DNA from 2 places in the Devosia sp. P2_G7 genome. Region 1 is predicted to be linked to the other one. Evidence: predicted binding sites of a transcription regulator. Region 1 holds the regulator's gene; the other holds the start of a gene.
The links. Region 1 encodes HrcA, which represses chaperone genes, less so after heat shock. Its sites were predicted from a motif close to GTTAGCACTCNCNNNNNGNGAGTGCTAAC; they were not measured.
Positions count from the first base shown of each region.

Region 2: AC1DWU_RS13670 (co-chaperone GroES) is a predicted target of HrcA. The motif match lies at 5,186-5,214, and genes of this name have one in related genera.

Region 1 is NZ_JBFUFI010000014.1:52,392-59,646, forward strand. It holds gene hemW (radical SAM family heme chaperone HemW) at 1-194, opposite strand, end outside; gene AC1DWU_RS20110 (non-canonical purine NTP pyrophosphatase) at 184-852, opposite strand; gene rph (ribonuclease PH) at 852-1,565, opposite strand; gene hrcA (heat-inducible transcriptional repressor HrcA) at 1,671-2,765, shown strand; gene grpE (nucleotide exchange factor GrpE) at 2,858-3,481, shown strand; gene AC1DWU_RS20130 (class I SAM-dependent DNA methyltransferase) at 3,557-4,300, shown strand; gene AC1DWU_RS20135 (hypothetical protein) at 4,379-4,732, opposite strand; gene AC1DWU_RS20140 (nicotinamidase) at 4,741-5,373, opposite strand; gene AC1DWU_RS20145 (hypothetical protein) at 5,390-5,764, opposite strand; gene AC1DWU_RS20150 (hypothetical protein) at 5,980-6,312, shown strand; gene dnaK (molecular chaperone DnaK) at 6,583-7,255, shown strand, end outside.
Region 2 is NZ_JBFUFI010000007.1:197,740-204,994, forward strand. It holds partial or broken gene AC1DWU_RS13655 (ATP-binding cassette domain-containing protein) at 416-964, shown strand; gene bglA (beta-galactosidase BglA) at 1,295-2,953, opposite strand; gene groL (chaperonin GroEL) at 3,165-4,805, opposite strand; gene AC1DWU_RS13670 (co-chaperone GroES) at 4,862-5,149, opposite strand; gene AC1DWU_RS13675 (glycosyltransferase) at 5,424-6,575, shown strand; gene AC1DWU_RS13680 (hypothetical protein) at 6,566-6,751, shown strand; gene AC1DWU_RS13685 (sigma-54-dependent transcriptional regulator) at 6,758-7,255, opposite strand, start outside.

The DNA.
Region 1 (7,255 bases):
TGCTTGGCGAAATGCGCCAGTTCGGCCGCGTAGGACTCGACGTAGGTCCGCTCGTCGAACTCACCACGGTGCACGTGCGAGTTGAAATCGCAGTAGGGGCACTTGGCGGCGCAGAAGGGCCAATGCACGTACACACCGAACAGGCCGTTGGAGCGCGGATCGACGGAGTTGTGGCCGAAGGTTTCAGTGCTCAACGCCGCCTCCCAGTGCATCGTCGACGAACTTGGCGAAGGCGCGGGCGCGGTGGCTGAGGCCAACCTTGCCCGGCGACCAGGAGTGCTTGGCTTCCGACGGCATCTCGCCGAACGTGATGTCGTAGCCGTCGGGCATGAAGACGGGATCGAACCCAAAGCCCTTGTCGCCGCGCGGGGGCCAGACCAGCGTGCCCTCGGCCTTTCCCTCGTAGATTACCTCGCGGCCATCCGGGTGGGCGAGGCAGAGCGTGGCGTTGAAACTGCCGCGGCGTTCGCCCGGCGTGCTGGCGCCGACGCCTTGCAGCGCGTCTTCGACCCGGCGCATGCCGACCATGTAATCGCGGCCACCGTGCGCCGAAGAGCCGGCCCAGTCGGCGGTGTAGACGCCCGGCTTGCCGCCAATGGCATCGACCGAGAGGCCGGAATCATCGGCCAGTGCGATGTTGTTGGCGGCCGCCGCGGCGGCATGTGCCTTGATGCGGGCGTTTTCGATGAAGGTGGTGCCAGTCTCTTCCGGTTCCGGCAGGCCGAGTTCACCGGCCGACACGAGGTCGAGCCCGAACGGCGCCAGCAGTTCCTTGAACTCGGCGAGCTTGCCCGCATTGTGGGTCGCCAGCACCAGCCGGTCGCCGCGCCGCAATGTGAGCTTCGCCACCATCAGGAAAGGGCCGCCTTCTGCAGGGCCGTGAGTTCGCCGATTCCCTGCTCGGCCAGCGCCATCAGGCTGTTGAGCTCGTCGCGGCTAAACGGCGCCTGCTCGGCGGTGCCCTGGATCTCGACGAACTTGCCGGTGCCGGTCATGACGAAATTGGCGTCGGTGTGGGCCTCGACGTCCTCGAGATAATCGAGATCGAGCACCGGGCTGCCGCGATAGATGCCGCAGGAGATGGCGGCGACCGAATCGCGCAGCACCGGGCCCTTGGTGAGACCGCGGGCCTCGAGCCACTTGATGGCGTCGGCCAGTGCGATATAGGCGCCGGTGATCGAGGCGGTGCGGGTGCCGCCATCGGCCTCCAGCACGTCGCAGTCCAGCGTGATCTGGTTCTCGCCCAGTGCCTGCATGTCGACGACGGCGCGGAGGCTGCGGCCGATCAGCCGCTGGATTTCCTGGGTGCGGCCGGATTGCTTGCCCTGCGCGGCTTCGCGCTTGGTGCGCGAGCCGGTGGCGCGCGGCAGCATGCCGTACTCGGCGGTGACCCAGCCCATGCCGGAGCTTCGGCGCCAGGAGGGAAGCGTGGTTTCGACCGAGGCGGTGACGAACACCTTGGTCGAGCCGAAGCTGACGAGGCAGCTGCCTTCGGCCTTGGGGGCGACATTACGTTCGAGCGTTACGGCCCGCATCTGGTCTGGCTGGCGTCCGGAAGGGCGCATATGATCAAATCACTCGTTCTTGGAAATGCTGTTAACCGCCTCTTAACCCTGACCGCCCCCCCGAACAAGCAGCGGTCGCTTGGCGACACAGGCCTTTCCGCCTAAATGGTGAACATGGCAGATCGCGCAAAAGCTCCCGAAGACGTGCTCGCAGTGCTCAACGCCCGCAGCCAGGACATCTTCCGCAAGTTGGTGGAGCGCTATCTCGACACCGGCACGCCGGTGGCGTCGCGCGACCTGGCGCGGATGCTGAGCGTCGGGTTGAGCCCGGCTTCCGTGCGCAACGTGATGGCCGATCTCGAGGATTTGGGGCTGATCGCCTCACCGCACACCTCGGCCGGCCGGCTGCCGACGCAGCAGGGCTTGCGGTTCTTCGTCGACGCGATGCTGGAAGTCGGCGCGGTCAACGAGGACGAGAAGGCGGCGATCGCCAAGCAGTTCCAGGGGCCGGCCGTACATGGGCAGGTCGAGGACCTGCTCACCGAGGCGAGCCAGCTGCTCAGCGGCTTAAGTCATGGCGCCGGCGTGGTGATCGCGCAAAAGTCCGACCTGGTGCTGAAGCACATCGAGTTCATCCGGCTCGATGCCGAGCGCGCCATGGTGGTTCTGGTGGGCGAGGATGGCTCGGTGGAAAACCGCGTGCTGCCGCTGCCGCCGGGGCTGACGGCAAGCGCGCTGACGCAGGCCTCGAACTACCTGGCGCATTTCGCAGTGGGCAAGACGCTGAACGAGACCCGCAAGGCGCTGCAGGCGCAGCGCGAAGCCACTGTGCATGAGCTGGACGAGCTGACGCACAAGCTGGTGGATGCCGGGCTCGCGACGCTCTCGGGCTCGGGCAGCGCTTCGCCACCGACGGTGATCGTGCGCGGCCGGGCCAACCTCATCAACGACACCATGGCGTCCGAGGAACTGAGCCGGGTGCGCCAGCTGTTCGACGAACTCGAAAGCCGCGATGGACTGATCGAGCTGCTCGGCGATACCGAGACGGCGCAGGGGGTGAAGATCTTCATCGGCTCGGAGAACAAGCTGTTCTCGCTCTCCGGCTCGTCGGTGATCCTCAGCCCGTACAAGGATGCAAACCAGAAGGTCGTGGGCGTCCTGGGCGTCATCGGGCCGACGCGGCTCAATTATGCGCGCATCGTGCCGGTGGTGGATTATACCGCCAATGTCGTCTCCGCCATGATGGCCCGGAAGGGCTGAGACCGTACCGGAACCTTTCCTAGGCTTGAATCTTATCGCTCATTGGCCGATATGCGGGGCAAACGCGATCAGCGACAAAATCCAAGGTCCCAATGAACGACGATACGAGCAAGCCCGAGGACGACAAGGCCGCTTCCACCGCGACCGAAACCCAGGGCAACACGCCAGACGAAAAGACCGCCGAGACGGCAGCGACGCCCGATCCGATCGAGGCCCTCAAGGCCGAGAACCAGGATATGCGCGACAAGCTGCTGCGCACCATCGCCGAGATGGAAAACCTGCGCAAACGCACCGAGCGCGAGATCGGCGATACGCGGTCCTATGCCATCGCCGGGTTCGCCCGCGATATGCTGACGGCCACCGATTCGCTGAGCCGCGCCCTGATGGTGCTACCGGCCGAGGCCCGCGACAGCGCCGACCCGACGGTCCGCTCGCTGATCGAAGGCATCGAGATGACCGAGCGCGAGATGCAGCGGTTGCTCGCCAAGCACGGCGTCAAGCCGATCGAGGCGGAAGGGCAGAAGTTCGACCCGCACAAGCACCAGGCGATGTTCGAGGTCCCCGATCCGTCGCGCCCCGAAGGCACCGTGGTGCAGGTGGTGCAGGCCGGCTTCGCCATCGGCGACCGCGTGCTGCGCCCAGCCATGGTCGGCGTCGCCAAGGGCGGCGGCGCAACCGGCGCCCCGGCCGAAGGCGCAGTGGACAAGAGCGTTTGATCTCACCTTTCTGGTGATGTCGAGAAGGGCGCTCCGGCGCCCTTTTTGTTGCCCGGTTGCGGAAGGAGGAGCGCGATGGACAGCCTTTACGACGATGCCGATCTCTACGACCTCGTGGCGCCCCCGGACGCCGCGATGGAGCGCTTCTATGTCGAGGCGGCAGGTGGACCGGGCCAGCGCGTACTCGAACTTGCTTGCGGTTCCGGCCGCTTCACGGTGCCGCTGGCGGCAAGCGGAGCGCTCGTGACCGGCGGCGATGTGTCCGAGACCATGCTGTCGCATGCCCGCGTTGCGGTTGCCCAGCGCGGCGTGTCGGCCGAATTAATCCAGCTGGACATGCGCGACTTCGTGCTCGGCCGGCGCTTCGACGCGATCGTTATTGCCGCCAACTCGCTGATGCACCTCCACTCGCGCGCCGACTTCGCCCGAGCCTTCTCGGCCATCCGCCAGCATCTTGCGCCGGGCGGGCGGCTGGTATTCGACGTGTTCGTGCCGAGCCAGCGCCTGCTCAGCCTGCCGGCTGGGCGGCGTGAGCTGCTGGGCACGTTCGCGCACCCGCGTCTAGGTGACGTCACCATCGAGGAGACGATTGCCTACGATCCGATCACCCAGGTGAGCCGCGCCGACTGGTACTGGTCCACCGCCGACCGCAAGGATTTCCGCCACACCCCGCTCGAACTACGGCAGATCTTTCCGCAGGAGCTGCCGCTGCTGGTGGAACTGGGAGGGCTGAGGCTCGTGGATCGATACGGGGACTTTGACCGCAATCCACTGGCGGCGGGGAGCCGGCGGCAGGTGTGCGTTTGCGTGATCGCGTAGGGCACATTAGCCGAGGTGAGTGCCTTCTCCTGTTGAGGGAGAAGGTGCCCGACTGAAACAGCTGCGGATAGACTTCTGTTAATTCGCTGAGGCCGTCACCAGATCCGGGCACGTCGTCACATCATACTTCGCGCCGGGCTTGCCCATCTCGTCGACGACGCGGCTGTCATAGGCGTCGCGCAGCGCGGTGATGGCGTTGTCGTCGTTGCCTTCCGCTTCCAGCATCATGTCGGCGCGGCCGGCGAGGTCGTCGGACCAGGCCTCGTATTGCTGGGCTTCGGCGTCCTCGCCCGAATCGTAGGCGTCGGTGGCGAGCCAGAAGAAGGCGCTGCCGCACCAGAGCAGCCGGTCGGCGGCGGGTGACGGCTCGGCGGCGATGGCCGGCAGGCTCCACAGTCCGATCAGCAGCAACCCCAGAACGACCCTTCGCATCTCAACCCTCAGGCGATGTCCCCGGCGACGATCCGCTTGACCCCCGCGGCGGTCATGTCGGCCCAGTCCTGGGCCAGCGAGCCGCCGGTATCGATGGCGCGGCAGGCATCCTCGATCACATAGGTCTCAAACCCGGCATGGGCCGAATCGACCGCCGTCCAGTTTACGCAGAAATCGGTGGCCAGACCGGCAATGAACAGCCGCTTGAATTTTCGCTCGCGCAGGTAGCCCTCGAGGCCGGTCTTGGTCTTCCTGTCGGCCTCCTGGAAGCCGGAATAGGAATCGACCACCTCGTGGTAGCCCTTGCGGATCACCAGCTGGGTGTGGGGCAGATCGACATCGGCGGAGAATTCGGCACCGTGGGTGTCCCAGACGCAATGGTCGGGCCAAAGCACCTGTGGGCCGTAGGGCAGCTCCATCACCTCGAACGGCGTGGCGCCGGGGTGGGTCGAGGCGAACGAGATGTGGCCGCGCGGGTGCCAGTCCTGGGTCATCGCGACGTTTTCGAAGCGACGGCCGAGCCGGTTGATGGGGATGATGATCTCGTCGCCGCCGGCAACGGCAAGCTTGCCGCCCGGGAGGAAATCATACTGCAGGTCGACCACGAGGAAGAGGTCGTCGGAGCGCGGGGTAAAGGCCATGCGGGTCTTGTCTATCTCATTGGCCGATCAGGGCCGAACAATCCTGAAATGAAAAAGCAGCGTCGTCATTGGCGCGAGCCGAGCCGTTGACCACGCGGCCGATGGAATTTTCGAGGTCCTGGCGATAGTGGGCCAGTGCCTCATCGGTATAGCCGGCTTCGAGGTAGATCGGGATGGCGCGCTGCAGCAGCAACTGGCCGCCATCGGCATAGACCTTAGCCGAGGCCAGCTTCTCGGGCGTGGCGTCGGCCGGTGCGTCGCGGGTCATCAACTCGAATGCGGTGCCGCACCACATGTCCATCTGCGCCTCGGACGGCACCTCCTGCGCCATCGCGGCGAGGGGGAGCAACGGGGCCGCGAGGAGCGGGGCAATGACAAGGAACCTCAGCATGGTCGTGTTCCCAAGGCGGCAACGAGAGGCGGCAACGAGCGCTTCTTAGACCATAACCGGGGCCGCAACGACAAGCCGCGTCGGCGCACCACCGCGCCGCCGATGGTGAGATTTCTCTAACCACGGCAATATCAGGCCTTTGAGGCTTATCGGACTAAAATGCTAAGCGAAAGTCCGGCGCCGCGACTCCCCGCGCGCCAGAACTGGGGGCTAAATTGAAACTGTCGATCCTGGGCGGCGCCGTGGCGCTGCTGGTCGCGCTGCCTGGCGCGGCGCTGGCCGAAGACCTGACCTTCAAGCTGACCAACAACTCGTCCTATGCGGTGAAGAGCCTCTTCACCTCGCCGGCCGATGTCGACAGCTGGGAAGAAGACGTGTTCGCCGACAAGTACCTGCCGGCCGGCAACTTCGTCGACGTCACCATCGGCGATGGCCGCGAGCAGTGCGTCTACGACATGAAATTCGTGCTGGAGGACGATTCCGAGTTCATCGAGCCGGGCGTCGACCTCTGCGAGCTGGGCGAATACACGCTGGGCGACGCGACGTAAGGCCTGCCGGAGGGCGCAGCGTAGCTGCGCTCTCCACCGTTGGTTTCTGTACAATCGGGGCCGCTGAAGCGCCTCCTACGTGGTGTGTTCCACCCGAAAGCCGGGACTTTGTGCCCGGACTGCGCTTGCACCCCCAAAAACCCCCTCCTATATAGCGCTCAAGGCCCGGCGACGGGTCAGTTTCAACGCGGGAACCCGGACACCCGACGAGGGATCAGGAACTGCCGGATGGGGTTTCATCCGGGTTCGCCAGGAAAGAGGCAGTAGGTAATGGGTAAAGTCATCGGAATCGACCTGGGTACGACCAACAGCTGCGTCGCAGTCATGGACGGCGCGACCCCCAAGGTCATCGAGAATGCGGAAGGCGCACGCACTACGCCCTCCATGGTTGCGTTCACCAAGGACGGCGAGCGGCTCGTCGGCCAGCCGGCCAAGCGCCAGGCGGTCACCAACCCGGAAGGCACGCTGTTCGCGGTAAAGCGCCTGATCGGCCGGCGCTACAACGACCCGATGGTGGAAAAGGACAAGGGCCTCGTGCCCTTCAAGATCGTCAACGCCGACAACGGCGATGCCTGGGTCGAGGTCGAGGGCAAGAAGTACTCTCCCTCGGAAGTCTCGGCGATGATCCTCACCAAGATGAAGGAAACCGCCGAGTCGTATCTCGGCGAGAACGTCACACAGGCGGTGATCACCGTTCCGGCGTACTTCAACGATTCGCAGCGGCAGGCCACCAAGGACGCCGGCAAGATCGCCGGCCTGGAAGTGCTCCGCATCATCAACGAGCCGACGGCGGCAGCGCTCGCCTACGGTCTCGACAAGAAGAACACCGGCACCATCGCGGTCTATGACCTGGGCGGCGGTACCTTCGATATTTCCGTGCTCGAAATCGGCGACGGCGTGTTCGAGGTGAAGTCGACGAACGGCGACACCTTCCTCGGCGGCG
Region 2 (7,255 bases), on a different contig from region 1:
GACCCTGCTTGCACTTGCGATCGCTGGCCTGCTTCCCTCGGGCGCAGTCGTCGAAGGCACCGGCTTGCCGGCTGCTCACACCGCCCTCGTCGGCCCCGATGCGGACGCCGCCGAGCTCACCCGCCAACTCGATCACAGCCCGCGGCTGCTCGTCTGCGACGAGCCGGGCAGGGCGCTCACTCCTGCCGGTCAGCGCGAATTGCTGACCGCACTGCTCACCGCCAACCGCGATCGCGGCATCGCCGTGCTGATCCTCACCCGTGATTTCCGCCTGCCGCTCGCCATGGAGCTCGAAACCGCAATCCTGAGCGACGGCAAGCTCATCGAGCGCGCCCCGGCTGCTGCCCTGCAGGAGCATCCCCAGCACGCCGCAGCGCGCGAGCTGATCGGCGCCGGCAAACCCCGTACCCGCACCATGGCGCGTCCGCCGATCGGCGAGCCGCTGCTCGAACTACACGGCGTCAGCAGGCGCTTTTCCGATCCGGCCTCGCGCCTGTGGAACCGCAAGCCGCCGCGCACCGCCCTCGACAACATTACCTTGTCGGTCCGCCGTGGCGAGGCCGTCGGCCTGCTCGGCGGCGCCGGCGCCGGCAAGTCGGTGCTGCTGCAGTTGGTCGCGGGGCTCGGGCGCGCCAGCTCCGGCCAGCTGGGGTTCGATCGAGCGCCATATCGCGGCAGCGATCTCGCCCACGAGGCCCGCGCCCGCATCAGCTTCATGTTCCCCGACCCGCACGCCGCCTTCAATCCGGACCTGCCGGTGGGCCTGTCACTCACCGAGCCGTTGCGGGTCGAAGAGCAATTGCTGATCGACGAGCAGGCCGATCGGCTGGTCGAGGCCGTGCGCGTTGTCGGCGTTGCGCCCGATGTGCTCGACCGCCTGCCGGGTCAGTTCACCGCCATGGAACTGCAGCGCCTGGCTCTGGCGCGTGCTCTGGTCAGCCGCCCGAGCCTGATCGTCCTCGACGAGCCGACCGCCCGTCTCGATCCGGTCGAGCAGGCCGAGTTCCTGGTGCTGTTCAACCGTGTCCGCTCGGACTACGGCCTCACGGTGCTCTGCGGCAGCCGCGACTTCGACGTGCTGCGCCTCATCGCCGACCGCATCCTGGTGCTGGAGGCCGGTCATATCGTCGAAGGCGGCAAGCCCGCCGAACTGACCGAAGCCGCGGAGCATCCCGCGACGCAGGCGTTGCTCGCCGCCCGGTATCCCGGGCCGCTGCCGCCGGCGTCAGTACCCGAGCCGCCACCGGCAGCCCCTGAGCCCCCTCCGCCGGTCGAAGAGCCACCGGCTCCCGCGCTAGATGACAGCCCCGACAAATCCACCGAAAGCCGGCAGATCGAGCCCGCCGTCGCCGGCGGGAGCGGGGACGGAGCCGGGAGCGTCGATCCCCCTGACCCCGAGCCCGTCGGGCAGGCCGACGACGATCGGGCCGCCAGTCATGTTGAAGGCGCAAAGTAACGTCTCGCCATCTGCCGTGCGGGTGAACATCAGCACCCCCTCCGGCGCGTCGAGCGTCTTGATCGTCCCCTTCACCAGCGCCTTGTGCTCCTTCCGGAGTTTCAGCGTCGCCCGGTAGTGGTGCAGCAGCGAGTCGTTCTGCTTTTCCTGCAGGTCCGGCGCCTTCAGCAGGTGATCGCCCGGCACCGGCAGCCACGCCCGCGGCGCGGTCGAGAAGCCACCCAGATGTGCCGACGATTGCCACACCATCGGCGTGCGGCATCCGTCGCGGCCCTTGAACTGCGGCCAGAACTCGATGCCGTAGGGGTCCACCAGGTCCTCGAACGACAACTCCGCCTCGGTCAGCCCCAGTTCCTCGCCCTGGTACAGGCACACCGAGCCGCGCATCGTCAGCAGCATCGTTGCCGTCAGCTTGCCGAAGGCCTCGCGGTCGCCATGGCTCATCCACCGGCTCACATGCCGCACCACGTCGTGGTTCGAGAACGCGAGGCAGATCCAGCCTTCCGGCGCGTCCTTCTCGGTCAGGTCGATCGACTTCCTGAAATGCCCGGCGTCGAACGCCCCGCCCAGATAGTCGAACGTGTAGGCCATGTGCAGCTTGTCGGTCCCCGACGTATACGCCGCCATCACCTCGAGCTGGTGCTGGCTGTCCCCGATCTCGCCCACCGAAGTCCGGCCCGGATACTCGTCGAGCAGCGCACGGATGCGGGTGAGGAACTCGAGGTTCTCCGGCCGGCTCTTGTCGTAGAGGTGTTCCTGGAAATTGTAGGGGTTCACCGCGGGTGCGGTGGACGCGTTGAAATCCTCCGGTTTCACCACCGGGTTCGACTCGAGCCCCAGCGAGGCGAAATAGAAGTTCACCGTGTCGAGCCGGAACCCATCCACCCCGCGCTCCAGCCAGAACCGCATGTCGCCGAGCACCGCGTCCTGCACGTCCGCGTTGTGGAAGTTGAGGTCCGGCTGCGAGGTGAGGAAGTTGTGCATGTAGTACTGCATGCGCCGGCTGTCCCAGGTCCAGGCCGAGCCGCCGAAGATCGAGAGCCAGTTGTTGGGCGGCGTGCCGTCCGGGTTCGGATCGGCCCACACATACCAGTCGTGCCGCGGATTGGTCCGGTTCTGCCGGCTCTCGGCGAACCACGGATGCTTGTCCGAGGTGTGCGAGATCACCTGGTCGATGATCACCTTCAGCCCGCGCGAATGCGCCTTCTCCAGCAGCCGGTCGAAATCCCCGAGCGTGCCGAAGATCGGATCGACATCGCGGTAGTTGGAGACGTCGTAGCCAAAGTCCTTCATTGGCGAGGTGAAGAACGGGCTAAGCCAGATCGCATCCACCCCGAGATCGGCAACATAGTCCAGCCGCTCGGTGATCCCCACCAGGTCGCCAACCCCATCGCCGTTATGGTCCTGAAACGAGCGCGGATAGATCTGATAGATCACCGCCCCACGCCACCAATCCTTGTCGAGCGGCTGGTCGGGCACGGACTTCTGCTCCGTCATCGGCGGAACGGCCATCATCGGCGGCACAACGCTCATGGGTTACTCCTGGGTGGGCGGCGGGTGCGCAACGTGTGGCGCGGGGCGCGGGGCGGAGTCAATCGCGCGGATATGCGCAGCGGCCCTGCGCAAACCTCAAAACGAAAGGGCGGCCCATGCGGACCGCCCTCCCGTTCGTGACCTTTGGGAAAAGGTCGGATGTCGTTGCGTGGACTTAGAAGTCCATGCCACCCATGCCGCCCATGCCGCCGCCGCCCGGCATCGCCGGGGCCGCGTCCTTCGGCACTTCGGCGATCATTGCCTCGGTGGTGATGAGGAGCGAAGCAACCGAAGCCGCGTCCTGCAGGGCGGTGCGAACCACCTTCACCGGGTCGACCACGCCCATGGCAACCATGTCGCCATATTCGCCGGTCTGGGCGTTGTAGCCAAAGTTCGGGTTGGTGCTTTCGAGGATCTTGCCGACCACGACCGAGCCTTCATCGCCAGCATTGTTGGCGATCTGACGGACCGGCTCCTGGAGAGCGCGACGGACGAGAGCAATACCGGCCTGCTGGTCGGAATTCGCACCCTTGGCAGTGATGGCGTTCGAAGCGCGCAGCAGCGCGACGCCGCCGCCCGGCACGATGCCTTCTTCAACCGCGGCGCGGGTCGCGTTCAGCGCGTCGTCGACGCGGTCCTTGCGCTCCTTGACCTCGATTTCGGTCGAACCGCCGACCTTGATCACCGCAACACCGCCGGCGAGCTTGGCCAGACGTTCCTGCAGCTTTTCCTTGTCGTAGTCCGAAGTGGTCTCTTCGATCTGCGCCTTGATCTGGGCCACGCGGCCTTCGATGTCGGACTTCTGACCGGAGCCGTCGACGATCGTGGTGTTCTCCTTGGAGATTTCCACGCGCTTGGCAGTGCCGAGCATGTCGAGAGTGACGTTCTCGAGCTTGATGCCGAGATCTTCCGAGATCACCTGGCCGCCGGTGAGGACGGCGATGTCTTCGAGCATGGCCTTGCGGCGATCGCCGAACCCAGGAGCCTTGACGGCAGCGACCTTGAGGCCGCCGCGGAGGCGGTTGACGACGAGCGTGGCCAGGGCCTCGCCCTCGATGTCCTCGGCAACGATCAGCAGCGGACGCTGCGACTGCACCACGGCTTCGAGGATCGGCAGCATGGCCTGCAGGTTCGAGAGCTTCTTCTCGTGCAGCAGGATCACCGGATCCTCGAGCACCGCAACCATCTTCTCGGCATTGGTGACGAAGTACGGCGAGAGGTACCCGCGGTCGAACTGCATGCCCTCGACGACGTCGAGTTCAGTCTCGGCGGTCTTGGCTTCCTCGACGGTGATGACACCCTCGTTGCCGACCTTCTGCATCGCATTGGCAATCATCTCGCCGATGGCGGTTTCGCCGTTGGCGGAAATGGTGCCGACCTGCGCGACTTCGGCGTTCGAAGAAATGGTCTTCTTGGCCTTGCCGAGGTTGTCGACGACTTCCAGCACGGCCAGATCGATGCCGCGCTTCAGGTCCATCGGGTTCATGCCGGCAGCGACGAGCTTGACGCCCTCGTTGACGATGGCCTGGGCCAGCACGGTCGCGGTGGTGGTGCCGTCACCGGCAATGTCGTTGGTCTTCGAGGCAACAGCGCGCACCATCTGGGCGCCCATGTTCTCGAACTTGTCCTCGAGCTCGATTTCCTTGGCGACGGTGACGCCGTCCTTGGTGATGCGCGGGGCACCGAACGACTTGTCGATCACGACGTTACGGCCCTTCGGACCGAGCGTGACCTTCACTGCATTGGCGAGGATGTTGACGCCGCGGACCATCTTGTCGCGGGCATCGGTGGAGAACTTTACGTCTTTCGCAGCCATTGGAGGCGCTCCTTACGAGTTGAAAAGGGAGTGGTCGAAACCGGCGAAGCGCCTGGTTACGAGATCACGCCCATGATGTCGGATTCCTTCATGATCAGAAGGTCCTTGCCGTCGAGCTTCACCTCGGTGCCGCTCCACTTGCCGAACAGGATTCGGTCGCCGGCCTTGACGTCCAGCGCCACGACCTTGCCGCTCTCGTCACGGGCGCCGGGGCCGACGGCCTCGACGATACCCTCGGAGGGCTTTTCCTTGGCGGTATCGGGGATGATGATGCCGCCAGCCGATTTCTCTTCGCTGTCGACGCGCCGGACGACCACGCGGTCGTGCAGGGGACGGAAAGCCATTTTTGCTCCTATCAGCCTCTAAATGATTTCGCACCTGTTAGCACTCGTGATCGAGGAGTGCTAACGGCTGGCTGGGGATATAGGAGGGGCCCCGAAACGAGTCAAGGACGAGCGCAGCCATACGCTGGCGATGTGGCGACTATGCGACAAGCGCATGAAACAGGAGGCTTGCCGATGCGTTTGGGTGCGGACAGAAACCGTAAACCCGACCGATGGTAAGTTGCAAAGCGCCCGGCTTGGCGGTACCTGAGGCTGAAATTACCCCGGAGCAGACGTGACCGTCGTCCAATTCGATAGCCATACCCGCAAATCCCCGGAAGCCTGGGTCGCCCCACAACTGGCCGTCATCGTGCCCAGCTACAACGAGCGCGAGAACATTGCGCTGCTGTACGAGAAGGTCACTGCGGCGCTCGGCTCCATACCGTTCGAGTTCATCGTCGTCGACGACAACTCGCCCGACGGCACCCATGACCTGGTACGAGACATGGCGCGGCGGCACCCTAACGTGCGCGGCATCCATCGCCTCGGCCGGCGCGGCCTGAGTTCGGCCGTCATCGAGGGCATCCTCGCAAGTGCTGCGCCGTATTTCGCCGTCATCGACGCCGACCTCCAGCACGACGAGCGCATCCTGCCGCAGATGCTGGAGAAGGCCATTGCCGGCGACCACATCGTCGTCGGAACCCGGTATGACGGCCAGGGCAGCGTCGGTGAGGGACTTTCCAAGACTCGCGAGGCCGGCAGCCGCTTCGCCACCAAGCTCTCGAACGTGTTGACCGGCGAAACGCTCAGCGACCCGATGAGCGGCTTCTTCCTGATGCGCCGCGAGGTGTTCGACGAGGTGGCCCCTGCGCTCAGCGATGACGGATTCAAGATTCTGCTCGATATCATCGTCTCGGCGGGCCGGTTCCACGCTCTCCATGGCAAGCAGCTCAGGATAGGCGAGGTGCCCTATACCTTCCGCCCGCGCCATGCCGGCGAGAGCAAGATGAGCCCGATCATCGTCGTCCAGTTCCTGGGCCTGATCGTTTCGAAGCTCACCCGCGGCCTGTTGCCCACCAGCTTCCTGCTGTTCGGTCTCGTCGGCGGCTTCGGCGTCATCGTCCACATGGGGACGCTGTGGCTGACACACGAGCGGCTGGGTTTCAATTTCGTCTGGGCGCAGACAGCCGCGACCATCCTCGCCATGACCTTCAACTTCGTGCTCAACAACGAGCTGACCTACGCCAGCAAGAAGCTGCGCGGCTGGCGCTATCTCACCGGCATGCTGACCTTCTACGCCGTCTGTTCCATCGGCGCCCTGGCCAACGTCTCCGTCGCCAGCTGGATCTATGCCTATGACGGCTCGTTCTACCTCGCGGGCCTGCTCGGCGTGCTGATGAGCGTGGTCTTCAACTACTCTGTCACAAAGGTGTTCACATGGCGGTAAGCGCAGAACTCGAAATCAAGCTCCGCCGCACCGGTGGCGTCGGCCCCAATACCAAATGGACGTGGGAACTGATCGGCGCCGACGGCAAGGTGGCAAAGACCGGCACCGCGCTCGGCGAAGAGCACAAGGCCTTCGCGACCGCCAAGAAGTTCCGGGACAAGCTGACGAAGGCTTGAAGCGGGCTAAGCCGCGCCCTTCTTGCCTTCCAGTTCCGCCCACGCTTGTCGCTTGCGGTAGATCGTCGAGGGGCTGAGTTCGAGCGCCTGGGCGGCCAGCGCGATGTTGCCGCCGAAATTTTCGATCGCTTCCTCGATGATCCGCTGCTCCTGTTGCCACATCGGCAGCACGGTCTGCCGGCGCGGCAACAGCGCTGGCTGCTGCTGAGGGGTGGCTACCGGCCCGTCGAGGTCGGCCTGCGCGAGCATCTCGGCGTCGATCTCGCCGCCGTCGAACATCACGACCAGCCGGTGGATCAGCGTTTCGAGCTGCCGTACGTTGCCCGGCCACTCCTGGGCCATCAACTGCGCCGCCGCCTCCGTCGTGAAGCCGGCGAAGCTCTTGCGCTCCTCGGCCGCGAAGCGGTCGAGGAAGTGTCGCGCCAGCACGGCGACATCCGATGCGCGCTGTCGCAATGGCGGCAGGTGGATCGGCAGAACGTGCAGCCGGTAGAACAGGTCCTC